DNA from 3 places in the Micromonospora sp. NPDC005413 genome. Region 1 is predicted to be linked to each of the others. Evidence: riboswitches for the same ligand, from Rfam matches in the RefSeq annotation. Region 1 holds a riboswitch; each other region holds the start of a gene.
The links. Region 1 has a riboswitch for cyclic di-AMP ahead of ABZS37_RS08710 (NlpC/P60 family protein). Riboswitches for the same ligand answer to the same signal wherever they lie in the genome.
Positions count from the first base shown of each region.

Region 1 (4,396 bases):
AGACCGGATGGACCCGGGGCCCACCGTCGGCGCGGACCGTGGCCAGATAGCCGAAGCCCGGCCCGTACTGCTGAAGGAGAACGCGGATCCCGTCGGCGAGTCGGGGCTCGTCGGCGGCGAAGTCGGACCAGGAAGCCATGTGGGCATTCTATCGAACAAATGTACGAAGAGCGACCTCGACACGCTGGTCACCGCCTACCTCGCTATGGTGGTCCGATGCTGCTCTCCGACCGCGACCTGGTCTCCGAGATCAAGGCCGGCACGCTGGGCCTGGAGCCGTTCGAGCCCACCCTGGTCCAACCGTCCAGCATCGACGTGAGACTCGACCGACTGTTCCGGGTCTTCAACAACCACCTTTACACCCACATCGATCCGGCGATGCAGCAGGACGACCTGACCTCAGCGGTCGAGGTGCCCAACGGCGAGCCGTTCGTGCTGCACCCGGGGGAGTTCGTGCTCGCCTCGACGCTGGAGGTCATCTCGCTGGGCGACCAGCTCGCCGGCCGGCTGGAAGGAAAGAGCTCACTGGGCCGGCTCGGGCTGCTCACGCACTCCACCGCCGGCTTCATCGACCCGGGTTTCTCCGGTCACGTGACGCTGGAGCTCTCCAATGTGGCGAACCTGCCGATCACCCTCTGGCCGGGCATGAAGATCGGGCAGCTCTGCATCTTCCGGCTCTCCTCGCCGGCCGAGCACCCGTACGGCTCGGCGGTCTACGGTTCGCGCTACCAGGGCCAACGTGGGCCGACGCCGAGCCGCGCCTGGCAGAACTGGCGCGCCTGGCCCACCCGCTGATCCCTGAACGCACGACGAGGGCCCGCCGCGAACGGATCGCGACGGGCCCTCATGCGTCGGGAATGGGTCAGCCTGGGCGGCCGTAGCTGTGGATCGGGCCGTCGTCGACCTTCTTCATCTTGACCGGTTGACCAGCCTGCGAGGCGTGCACCACCCAGCCACCGCCGACGTACATGCCGACGTGGTGGATGTCGCTGTAGTAGAAGACCAGGTCGCCGGGGCGCAGGTTGGCCTTGCTGACGTCCTTGGTGACGCGGCTCTGCGCGGCGGCGTTGTGCGGCAGCGACACGCCAGCCTTGGCCCAGGCGGCCAGCATCAGCCCGGAGCAGTCGTACGAGTTCGGGCCCTCGGCGCCCCACACGTAGGGCTTGCCGATCTGGGCGCAGGCGAACTTGACGGCCGTGCCCGCGGCGCCGCCGGGGTAGCTGCCAGGGCAGGGCGCCGGGCGCAGCGAACCGCCGCCACCGTTGCCATACACCTTGAGGCGCAGCTTCTGCAGCCGGTCGATCTCCTCGTTGATCTGCTTCTTCTTCGCCGCCAACTGAGCTTCGGTGCGGGTCAGCTGGGCCACCATCTCGTCCAGCGGCGCCTTCTGCTGGGCCAGCTCGTCGCGCAGGTCCGCGACCTGCCGCACGTCCTGCTGCTGGTTGTGCGCGAACCGGTCGAGCATCTCCAGCTGGCCGACCACCTCGCTGGGTGACCGGCTGCCCAACATCGCGTTGACGGTGGAGACGTTCTCGCCCTTGTACGCACGGACGGCGATGGCGCTGACCTTGTCCATCGCCGCGTCGACCTCGCGCTCCAGCGGGGCGATCCGGGCGGCCAGCGCGTCGGCCTGCTTGCGCTTGGCAGCCAGGTCGGTTCGGGTGGCGTTGTGCCGTTCGATGATCGGTTCGAGCTTGTTCCAGTCGGCGTCGATCTGGCGCTCGATCTCGGCGACGGACGGGTCCGCGTGGGCCGCCGTGGCGCTGCCGGTCAGGACGACGGCGACGCCGGCCAGTGCGGCGAGGGCCGTGGTGAAGCGGGACCAGCGTGGGCGCGGCACGATCGACGTCGGGCCGGCTGACGCCGACCGCTCGGACGACGGCCGCGGGGCATGGAGTGCCACCGGGTTCCGTACTCCTTCTTCCTGACCGCCTACCGGGTTAGCTGACGGGTTCGGGCGGGAAGTTGGCGCCCTACCGCAATGGCTGCGGATTCACCCCGGGAGAACCTGGGTCCCCGGTTCGCTCGGAAGCGACTCGGCGGTGTCGGTCCGTTACCGCCCGGGCTGGGCGGACCTGCTATCGGGCCGACAAATGACCAGAGTAGAGACGGCTGTTACCGATCCGCAACCCGTGCGGCCGTGACACTCCGTACCGATCCGAAAGGGTCACCGACCGTGTGTGAAGATTTTTTTCCAAATACCTCGATACATGGAAAGGTATTGACGCAGACTCCCGGGCGGCGCGAAGGTGACCTCACCTTCACTCGCAACATCTAGGGGGTTCGATGCGCCACTCAACCCTGTCGACCGGCCGGCGCGCACTGCTCGCCGCCGCCGTGGTCGCCGCCGCGACCGCGGTGCCGCTACCCTCCGGCCCGGCCGCCGCCGCGCCCACCGTCGACCGCCAGCAGCAGTACGCCGCCGCGGCGACCGAGTACGGTGTGCCGACCGTCGTGCTGCTCGGCGTCTCCTATCTGGAGTCCCGCTGGGACAGCAACGCCGGCACACCGAGCACCAGCGGCGGCTACGGCCCGATGCACCTCACCGACGCCCGGCACGTGGCGGCCCTGCCCGGGCGCGGCCACCACGACGCCGGCACCGAGGACCCACGCGGCGACGACTCCCGCTCCGCGAGGCTGCCCGCCCCCCGGCCGGCCGAGGATCCCGCGCCGCCCGCCGCCGCGTTGCAGACCGTGGACGCCGCCGCCGCGCTGACCGGCGCCGCCCCCGAGGCACTGCGCACCGATGCGGGCGTCAACATCCGGGGCGGGGCCGCGCTGCTCGGGGCGTACCAGAGGGAGTTGGGCGCGCCGGTCGGTGCCGACACCGACCCGGCGGCCTGGTACGGCGCGGTGGCCCGCTACGCCGGCGCGGACAGCGCTGACGCCGCGGCGGCCTTCGCCGACGAGGTCTTCACCACCATCGGCGCTGGCGAGTCCCGGGTGACCGACGATGGCCAGCGCATCACGCTGCCGGCCCGCGCGGTGCAGCCGCAGCGTTCCTGGTTGGACCGGCTGGGCTTGCGCCGCCTGGCTCGCCCGGACGGGCTGGAATGCCCTCGCACCATCTCCTGCGAGTGGATCCCGGCGCCCTACGAGGCGTTCGGCGACGGCGACTACGGCAACCACGACCTCTCCGACCGGCCCGCGCGGCAGAAGATCGAGTACATCGTCATCCACGACACCGAGGCGAGCTGGGCGACCACCCTGCAACTCGTCCAGGACCCGACGTACGTGAGCTGGCACTACTCACTGCGATCGGTCGACGGGCACGTCGCCCAGCACGTGAAGACCAAGGACGTCGGCTGGCACGCCGGCAACTGGTACGTGAACGCCAAGTCGATCGGCCTGGAACACGAGGGCTTCGCGGCGCAGGGCACCTGGTACACCGAGGCGATGTACCGGACCTCGGCGAAGCTGGTCCGGCACCTGGCGCTGCGGCTGGGCATCCCCCTGGACCGCCAGCACATCATCGGCCACGACAACGTGCCCGGCACCGTCGCCTCGACCGTGCGCGGGATGCACTGGGACCCGGGCCCGTACTGGGACTGGACGCACTACTTCGACCTGCTGCACGCCCCTCGGCTGGACACCGGCACCCCGGCCACCGGGCTGGTCCGGATCGACCCGGACTACGCCACCAACCAGCCGGCGTTCATCGGCTGCGTCACCGTCGGCGTGCCGTGCGCGCCACGCGGCTCCTCGGCCGTGGTGCTGCGCAGCGCGCCGTCCGCGGACGCCCCACTGGTCAACGACATCGCGCTCCGCCCAAACGGCACCCCGAACACGATGGAGGTGTCCGATCACGGCGCCCGGGCCTCCGCCGGTCAGACGTACGCGCTCGCCGGCCGGCAGGGCGACTGGACGGCGATCTGGTATCTCGGTCAGCGGGCCTGGTTCCACAACCCGGCGTCCGCGCCGACCGCCAGCTGGACCGTCGGCGTGGTGGCCACCCCGAAGCCCGGACGGGCCACCATCCCGGTGTACGGGCGGGCGTACCCGGAGCAGGCCGCCTACCCGGCCGGGGTGCCCTACCAGGCGATCTCACCACTCCAGTACACGCTGTCCGCCGGGCAGCGGTACGCCGTCGGCGCGGTTCTGGCCGGCGAGTACTACCGGGCCAGCACGTTCGACGGCTCCTCGCCGGGTGACTGGACGGTGATCCGCGGCCAGAACCGTTACGCGCAGATCCAGTTCGGCCACCGCATCATGTACGTCGATCTAGCCGACGTGCAGCTGCTGCCGTCACCGGTGGGCGCGCCCCGCTGAGACGCCACGCGCTCCACCGATAACCACGACGGCCCCCGGTCGGTGACCGGGGGCCGTCGTCGTGCCTGTGGGGATCAGCCGGGTCTGCGGAACCCGGCGACCGGCATCGTGTTGATGCTGGACACCT
Region 1 covers NZ_JBEXEV010000004.1:253,645-258,040, forward strand. Annotated here, with positions in the region: gene ABZS37_RS08700 (pyridoxamine 5'-phosphate oxidase family protein) at 1-139, opposite strand, end outside; gene dcd (dCTP deaminase) at 217-795, shown strand; gene ABZS37_RS08710 (NlpC/P60 family protein) at 863-1,903, opposite strand; cyclic di-AMP (ydaO/yuaA leader) riboswitch at 1,916-2,052, opposite strand; gene ABZS37_RS08715 (peptidoglycan recognition family protein) at 2,287-4,269, shown strand; gene ABZS37_RS08720 (NlpC/P60 family protein) at 4,344-4,396, opposite strand, start outside.

Region 2 (4,396 bases), on a different contig from region 1:
CGGACCCGGCGCAGCAACTGCGCGTTGAGCGCCACCACGTTGTGGCCCGCCACCCAGGCCCGGCTCCGCCGGTTCGACCACCCGACACTCCGTCGCGACCTGCAACCCCGGGGCGCGCTGGTTAGCATCTTCCACGATGACCCTCCGTATGCCGCTGCACAGCCGGGCACCGGCGCCACCACGACGTGGCGCCTTCGGCCGACCGGGCCGGGCACTGACCGTCCGTGATCGAGCGGTCGGCAGCCAGCGATTTGCCGCACCTCTCGCCGCGTTTCCACGGCAACGGTGAACCGACCGGCCCGCTGACCCGTACCCCGCACCGGATCGTTGGGAGTCTCGCCTTGGGTTCCGACCACACCCACCCCGCTCCGTCCGCCCCGCCCCGGGTACGACGGATCCTCGTCATGACGGTGGTGCCCCTCTTCGTCGCCACCGTGCTCGCCGCCGCGCTGCTCTGGCCGCGCGGCGGGTCCCCGCAGACCGACGGCGGAGCGGACGTGCCGCGCTACCCCGGCACGGTGACCCGGGTGGTGACCGAGCCGTGCCCGCCGGTGCCGTCGAGCCCCGAGGGCACACCGAGGGTCGGTGCCGGGCCGTGCGGCACGGTCGACGTCCGGGTGGACGACGGGCCGACCGCCGGCCAGCAGGTGCGGACACCGGTGCCCGACGGGCCCGGCGCGCCCCGGGTCGAGGTCGGCGACGAGGTCATCCTGGTCGAGCTGACCGATCCGACCGATCCCACCACCAGCAACTGGAACATCGCCGAGCATCAGCGCGGCACCCCGATGGTGTGGCTGGCGGTGGTCTTCGCCGCCGCGATCGTCGCCTTCGGTCGGTGGCGGGGCCTGGCGGCGCTCGCCGGGCTGGCCGCCAGCTTCGCCATCCTGCTCACCTTCGTGCTGCCAGGCATCGGCGCAGGCAAATCACCCCTGCTGATGGCGGTGGTCGGCGCGGCCCTCATCATGTTCGTGGTGCTCTATCTGACGCACGGGGTCACCGCGCAGACCTCGGTCGCGGTGCTCGGCACCCTGGGGAGCCTGGTGCTGACCGGTGTGCTCGCCACCATCGCCACGGCCGCAACCCACCTCACCGGCTTCGGCAGCGAGGATGCGACGACACTGTCGATGTTCCAGGGCGACGTGGACCTGCACGGCCTGCTGCTCGCCGGGATCATCATCGGCTCGCTCGGGGTGCTCGACGACGTGACGGTCACCCAGGCGGCCACCGTCACCGAGCTGGCGAACGCGAACCCCGGGCTGACCCGGTTGCAGCTGTACCGTGCGGCCACCCGGGTCGGCCGCGCGCACATCGCCTCCACTGTCAACACCATCGTGCTGGCGTACGCGGGCGCGTCGCTACCCCTGCTGCTCCTGCTCACCGCCGACTCGCGGCCGATCGGGCAGATCCTCACCAGCGAGTTCCTCGCGCAGGAGATCGTCCGCAGCGCGGTGGCCACACTCGGTCTGATCGCCGCCGTGCCACTGACCACCGGGCTGGCCGCGGTGGTGACCGCCGCCGGGCGCACGGATGCCCCTCCGTCCGCCGACGCTCCCGCCCCGCGACCTCAGCCGGCCCGGGCGGAGGCACTGGCCGCATTCATCTCACCGCGAACAGGCCGACCCGGCGAGCCGGATCCGACGCGGACCCCACCCCCACCCACCGCCACCGACCGGTGGCCGGAGTCGAACAGGAGCACAGATACGGCATGGTGACACTCCTCAGCGTGACCAGTTTGGGCATCCGCCCTGAGAACCGCGTCACTGGTCACTCAACGCCATGGCGAAATGACACTTTTGGTCGACATCAAGGCGTAGCTCACCAGGCCGGCTCTCGGGTAACCTCGCTGCCGGTTACCGATGAAGGCGCGAAGCGGCGCCTGCGGTGCCACCGCCCAATCGCCAACCGGCGAGCCGGGGACCCAGGTACGCGTACGTGGGGTGAATCCGCGTCAGCGGTAGGGGCCACTTCCGCCCCGAACCCGTCAGCTAACCCGGTCGGCGGTCGACGGAAGGGAACATTGTGACGGCACCCCTACGCCGCTGGTTGACACCCGTGGTGGCCGTGATCGCCGCACTGACCGTGCTCGCCGGGCCCCTCCCGGCCCATGCCGCCCCGACGACCCCCACACCGTCCGGGCACGAGGAGGACGGCGAGCCCCAACTGCTCAACGACGTCATCGAGCAGGCCAACCGCGACTACTCCGCCGCCAAGTCCAAGCTGGACAAATCCAAGAAGCGACAGCAGGAGTTGGCGCTGGAGGTCGACCGGGCCAAGGCCGACCTGGACGCGCTGGCCCCACAGGTCGGGCAGATCGCCGCCCAGGCGTACCGGACCGGTCGGATCGGCGCGATCGCGATGCTGCTGGAGAGCGACGCCCCCGACTCGTTCGTCCAGCGCGCCTCGGTGCTCGACGAGATGAACATGGTCAACGAGAAGAAGCTCTCCGAGGTCAACACGGTGAAGGCCCGCGCCGAGCAGGCCAAGCTGGCCCTCGACACGGAGGTCCGCGAACAGCAGAAGCAGACCGCCCTGATGGCGAAGCGGAAGAGCGAGGCGGACAAGGCGCTCTCCCTGGTCGGCGGAAAGGGCTTCACCGGCGGCCTGGTGGATGCCACCTCGCCCGTCGCCCGCATCGGCCCGGGTCGCACGTCGGACGGTGACTGGAAGCCCCAGTCGTGCAGCGAGAACGACCCCACCACGTCCGGCTGCGTCACGCCTCGCACCCTGCACGCGTACAAGGAGGTCAAGCGGGCCGGCTTCAGCCGGTTCGTCGGCTGCTACCGCTCCGGCGGGCCGTGGGAGCACCCGAAGGGCCGCGCCTGCGACTGGTCGCTGCAGAAGAGCGGCTTCGCCCCGTGGCACAACGAGGACACCCGGACGTACGGCAACAACGTCGCCGCGTTCCTCATCCGGAACGCCGACCGGCTCGGCATCTACTACGTGATCTGGAACCGGCAGATCTGGTTCCCGGCGACCGGGTGGAGTTCGTACAGCGGGCCGTCGAACCACACCGACCACGTCCACATGTCGCTGCTCTGACCCGCACGATCCCCCGTCGAGGGCCGTTCCGCGTCGCGGGGCGGCCCTCGACGCGTCAGGCGACGGCGGACGCGGCCGGGTCGGTCGACCCCGCCGGCACGTCGAGCGTCGCGAAGCCGGCCGGCACGGCGGCCACCGGGCGCACCGCTCCGGCGGCGAGCCGATACGACACGCCCACGACCGCGCACCGCCCCTGCGCCACCTCGTCGGCCAGCACGGGCGACTGCCCCAGCAGCGTCTCGACCGTCTGCGCGATGTGGATGTCGACGATGTCGTCGATGTCGTCCACGCCCTCGGCTTCGGCCCGGCGCAGGCTGGGCAGCACGGCGTCGACCACCGCCCGCAGGTGCCCACGAGGTGGGGTGCCGGTCGCCACGACCTCCCGGGCCGCCTGCACCGCGCCACACGAGTCGTGGCCGAGCACCACCACCAGCGGGGTGCCGAGCACGGTCACCGCGTACTCCACGCTGCCGAGCACCTCCGGGCCGGCGGTGTGCCCGGCCGTACGGACCACGAACAGGTCACCCAGCCCTCGGTCGAAGATGATCTCGGCGGCCAGGCGGGAGTCGGAGCAGCCGACGATCACCGCGAACGGGTGCTGCCCGTCGGCCACGGCAGCACGGTGCCCCGCATCCTGATTGGGATGGCGTGGGGCACCGCTGACGAAGCGTTGGTTGCCGGCGGTCAGCTCGGCGTACGCCCGGGTCGGCTCGCTGGGCGCAGACGCCCGGTCGGTGGTCCGCTGCGGACCCGGCTGCCCACCGGGTGTCCCGGGTTGACTCATCCCCGCACCTCGTCTTCACGCATCTGACCTGGTCAACCGACTCTTCAGCCGGTTCTACGGCGGGCGCTGGCCCGCGCTCCACCGTCACACGCACCGTAAGTCGCGTCAAGGTATGCGTGATATAGATTTCATACGTTGACCCCGGTCCGACCCTGGGTAACGTCCCGAGGGCAGGGCGGACGAGACTCCCCTGCGGGCAGGGCGGACATCCGGAGGGGCGGTCAACGATGGCGAGCACGGCGACGGGCGACACCGGTGGCGGACGGAACTGGACATTCCTCACCAACCACGGCCACGTTCTGCTGGCCATCGGCCGCGATCCCACCGCCCGGCTGCGCGACGTCGCGGCCGAGGTCGGCGTGACCGAACGGGCCGCCCAGGCCATCGTCGCCGACCTGGAGGCGGACGGCTACCTGCACCGCACCCGCGTCGGGCGGCGTAACGAATACACCCTCAACCCGGCCGGCCGGTTCCGGCACCCCGCCGAGGCCGACCGCCAGGTCGGTGACCTACTCGCGCTGTTCGCCGAGACACCCACCGCGGAGGCGACCCCTCGGGGCTGACCGTCGTCGC
Region 2 covers NZ_JBEXEV010000022.1:91,910-96,305, reverse strand. Annotated here, with positions in the region: gene ABZS37_RS21950 (YibE/F family protein) at 342-1,712, shown strand; cyclic di-AMP (ydaO/yuaA leader) riboswitch at 1,879-2,015, shown strand; gene ABZS37_RS21945 (hypothetical protein) at 2,020-3,039, shown strand; gene ABZS37_RS21940 (carbonic anhydrase) at 3,095-3,823, opposite strand; gene ABZS37_RS21935 (MarR family winged helix-turn-helix transcriptional regulator) at 4,051-4,386, shown strand.
Region 2: linked by a shared signal. The riboswitch ahead of ABZS37_RS21945 (hypothetical protein) and the one ahead of ABZS37_RS08710 (NlpC/P60 family protein) in region 1 are both predicted to bind cyclic di-AMP.

Region 3 (4,396 bases), on a different contig from region 1:
CGACATCCTGATCGTCCAGCAGGTGCGCGGCACCGGCCAGGCCGAGGCGTACGCCGACCAACTCTCGGCCAAGTTCGGCTACCCGGCGGGCACCTACGGGGCGATCGTGGCCTGGAGTGACCCGGAGCCGTGGGGCAGCACGCACAAGTGCAGCTCCCAGTCACTCGGTGACCTCAAGAAGAAGCAGACCAACGGGATCATCTGGAACACCAGGACCCTCAGCCTCGCCGCCGGCGACATCTCGAAGTACTGGAGCGCGGGCTGGCTCAAGCCCGGCACGGCGTACGCCAACGGTGCCGGATGCACGCTGTACAAGCCGCCGAACAGCGACCCGGACAGCACCGACTACCACAAGTGGAAGCGGACCAGCGCCATCGCGGCCCGGTTCACTATCAAGGCGACCGGCACGAGCGTGTTCGCCGCGACCATGCACCTGCCGCAGGAAAACCGGCAGAACGCCTGCGCCGGCGACGGCGACCGGGGCATCGCCAACACCGGCATCCACCTCGGCGCCGACGCGACCAGCCTGCTGAACGCCTCCACAATCCGCGTCGTGGGGATCGACGCGAACCGCACGGGCATCGCACCCGGCACGCTGAGCGGCTACGACATGACCGGCTACGGGTCGAAGGCCACCAACGGGTCGAGCAAGATCGATTATCTCTTCGTCAAGGGCGCCGTGCAGCCGTCCAGCATCGACCACACGGTCGGCGGGACGAAATCGAACCACCTCGCGCTGTACGGCTTCATCGCTTACTGACCGCACCGACAGAGACGCCGCGGGCGCCGGCCCCTTGTGGGGGACGGCGCCCGCGACGGCCTGCGTGCCTGGGTCAGGCGGAGTAGCCCCGGCTGGCGATCCAGTTGGCCAGGTCGATCGTGGTGATCCAGTACGACGGGTCGGCCGCGTTGGCCGAGTCGGCGATTCGCACGGTCCGGCCGTTGTCCTTGTAACCCACCACGGCGATGTAGTGCCCGCCGCCGTAGGAGTGCCAGCCACCGTTGGTGTCGGTGGCGTCGCCGACGACGTTGGCCACCACACCGCGACCGTCGGTGATCGCCTTGACCACGTCGGCCTGGAGCTGGTCCATCTGGGCCGAGCTGGGCGTGCCGGCGAACATCCGGGTCCGGTACGGGGAGCCCTTCACCTCGGCGTTGAGCACCCGGGTGGTGTCCAGGGCCGAGTTGGTGCCCATCTCGGTGGTGCCCAGCTCGGCGCCCAGCGCATCCTGGGTGCGGTTGATGCCGGCGGCGCTGAGAGCGTTACGGGTGGCAGCCGGGCCGCAGTTGTAGTACGTGTTCTGCGCCTGGTAGTCGTAGTCGAGCACCTTGGTCGCGGGCGGCTTCGGCGGCTCCGGCTTGCGGGTCAGATCCGGGTTGCTGCTGGCCTTGGCGGCGGGCGACGCGGCACTGGTGGCCGGCGCGGGGGCGGCGGTGGTCGGTGCGGCGCTGGCCGAGGGGGACGCGTCGCGCGCCTCGCTGCGGGAGGCAGCGGTGTCGCTGCGCATCTCGGCGACCGTGGTCACGGTGTGCTGGCTGGCCGGGGCGTCGTCGGCGCTGGTGAGCAGGGCGCCGGTGGTGCTGGCGATCGCGAGTGCCGCGGCGGAGGCGACAACGATCTGGTACGGGCGCTCGGTGGCGAGGCGGCGGAGCTGACGCTTCAGGGTGTGCTTCACGGGGTCCTCCACGGATCAGGGGGAGAGCGGCACACCGGGGCCGGACCGGCATCCGGGCAGGCGCCAGCGCGCGGACCGTGGTCCGCGGATGGTGAACCGCTCAGGGGAACGCCCGGCGCGGCCGGGCGGGAAAGGCAGTGACCCGGGGGGTCAGCTCACCGTCACTGGACGAATGAGCGGGGGCACTGCTTCGCCGTGGAGGCGAGGGAACAACCGAGGGATGGAAAGGTGCTGCACGAGGATAGAACTCCTTCCGACACCGCCTACCGGGTTAGCTGACGGATTCGGGCGGGAAGATCGCCCTACCGCGGGCCGTGGCTCGCGGATTCACCCCGGACTTTCTGATGGGTCCCCGGTTCGTAGATCACGATTGAGCGGGTCGGTGCGGCGTCGCCTCTTGCGAACGGTTACCGCACCGGACAGGACGACAGTACTGGCCGGCTCTCACCCTGCCAAGCCGGGTTCACCTGCGTAAACCCCAATCGGCGCGACAATTTCTGCGCGTATTGCCGATGATGTGACTCGATGGGACAACCGGTTACGGTGACGCCTGCGGGCGACAACCGGACAGGCCGCCGAAAATGCGGCCACAATCACGGGGAAAATCGAGCCGATCGTGCCCGACGCCCGATTCGCCATTGACATGACCGGGCTCACATAACGGATCGGGTTCAACCCGCGCGAGCTGGACGCCAGCGTGCCACGAGTGCGGGACGGAGCGCCCGGGTAGCCGCCCGGCGGGCGGGGACCAGGTTCGGCCGCAGCCGGTCCGCCGCCGCGTACGCCTCCTCGGCGAGAGTGCGGGCCGACTCGGCGGCCAGTTCCGCGTCCCGCCAGGCGGCCCGCTCCCGGGTGGCGGCGGCCTGGTAGTCGGCCAGCCTCGCGTCCCGGATCGCCCGGCTGAGCAGCACCTCCTGCTCGACCGGGTGCCGCCGGGGATCCCAGCCGTGCCGGTGCCCGAACACGTCGCCGAACTGCGCCATGGTCAGGTCGCCCCGCCAGTGCGCCGCCGCCGCGGCGCGATGCAGGTAGCGCTCCCGGGAGGCGTACTCGGCGGGGGTGCGGGGGGTTCGCGGGGTGGGTAGCGCCCCGGTGCCCGCGAACCGACGGGCGGCGGTGTCCGCCTCGTCGTACCCGGCCCAGGCCCGCTCCATCTGCTCCTGGGCGGTCAGCCAGGCCACGCGGCGCCGCCGTGCGGTCCTGGTCGCGCCGGCTGCGGCGACGGCCACCTCCTCGGCGTACCGGCGCAGGTCGACGGCCTCGGCCGCGGCCAACTCCCGGGCGGTGGGCGCGGTCGGGAGCGGGTCGTCCGTGGGCCGGTCCCGCTCGGGGCGGGCGGCCAGCACGATGAGTACGCCCAGTGTCAGCAGGAACAGGGCCGACCAGATGGCGGCGGCCTGCGGCACCTCGGTCACGAACTGGTAGAAGACGACGGTCTCCATGGTCGGCACCTCGGGGAGAGCAATGCGGTGGGACCCCCACCGGGCCACGGTGGGCCACGGATCGACGGGGGCGGAGCGGGTGGATCGACAGGGCGCGGCGACGGGACGCTCGTCCCGGTGGATCAGCGCCCGGGTGGGGCCCGGGGCGCCCGGCTGCTCGGGGCGTCGACGAGGGGCAGCCGGTCGGCCCCGGCCGCGCACACCGGCAGCACGCCGGCCGCCGCGACGGTGCCCCGGCCGGCGGGCAGCGCCGGTTGCGAGTCGACCGACCAGGCCCGGGAGGACGTCTCGGCGGCTCCCTCAGGGGCCACCTGGGCCGACTGCGCGGCCGTTGGCACGGCACTCAGGGTCGGCACCGAACTCGGCCCGGCGCTCAGCGTTGGCGTGGCGGCCGAGGCCGGGCCCGCGCCAAGCGCCAGGGCCGCGACGACGGCGAGGCTGGTCAGCACCCGCGTCGCCCAGCGCGCCACCCACCACAGCGGACAGGTGAGCGCGATCGGAAGCACGTCCCCACGCTACCGTCGGGCCGACCCGGGCGCACCGACCACGGGCGTGTCGGCTCACGCCGCGCCGACCCCGCTTGACCAGGGTGGACGGTGTCAGCGCGTGTCGGCGTACGTTGATCGACCGTCGGTCTGGTCGGCCCCGCCGGCGACTTCGGTGCCGGTCGTGCGTTGGTGGGGGACGGGCGCCGGTCGGGTCGGGCGGCGCGGCGCGAGTCGGCGCATCATCGGGTTCTCGACGAAGCGATGCAGCAACCCGGCGAGGGCCAGGTTCACCAGCAGGAAGCCGAGCACCGCGGCAGGGCCGCGCCAGCCCTCGAAGCCGGTCCCCCAGTCACCGCTCCAGCGCAGCACGCTCGTCATCACCAGCACGTGGACCAGGTAGAAGGCGAAGGAGACCTCGCCGAGCCAGACCAGCGGCCGGGACCGCCACGGCGAGCGCCTACCCCGTACGTCCGCGTCCGCGGCGGCGGTGATCACCAGCAGGTACGCGACCGCGAGCAGGGTGGTCCACAGCTCGGCGCGGATCCACTGCGCGGCAGCCACCCAGGTGGCCAGGAAGATCCCGCTGGCCACGGTCAGCCCCGGGCCGCGCCAGAGGCCACGGCGCATCAACTCGGCCGCCACCGCGCCCAGCCAGAACTCCAGCGACCGCGCGGGCGGGAAGATCTGGGTGAACCACCACCGGCTCACTTCCGGCACCAACTGCTGGGCCGGCCAGAGCGCGAGGATCAGCAGTGGCAGCGCGACGATCAGCACCCACAGCAGCTTCGGT
Region 3 covers NZ_JBEXEV010000003.1:201,280-205,675, forward strand. Annotated here, with positions in the region: gene ABZS37_RS06725 (hypothetical protein) at 1-760, shown strand, start outside; gene ABZS37_RS06730 (C39 family peptidase) at 834-1,688, opposite strand; cyclic di-AMP (ydaO/yuaA leader) riboswitch at 1,922-2,063, opposite strand; gene ABZS37_RS06735 (hypothetical protein) at 2,348-3,118, opposite strand; gene ABZS37_RS06740 (hypothetical protein) at 3,241-3,624, opposite strand; gene ABZS37_RS06745 (acyltransferase) at 3,718-4,396, opposite strand, start outside.
Region 3: linked by a shared signal. The riboswitch ahead of ABZS37_RS06730 (C39 family peptidase) and the one ahead of ABZS37_RS08710 (NlpC/P60 family protein) in region 1 are both predicted to bind cyclic di-AMP.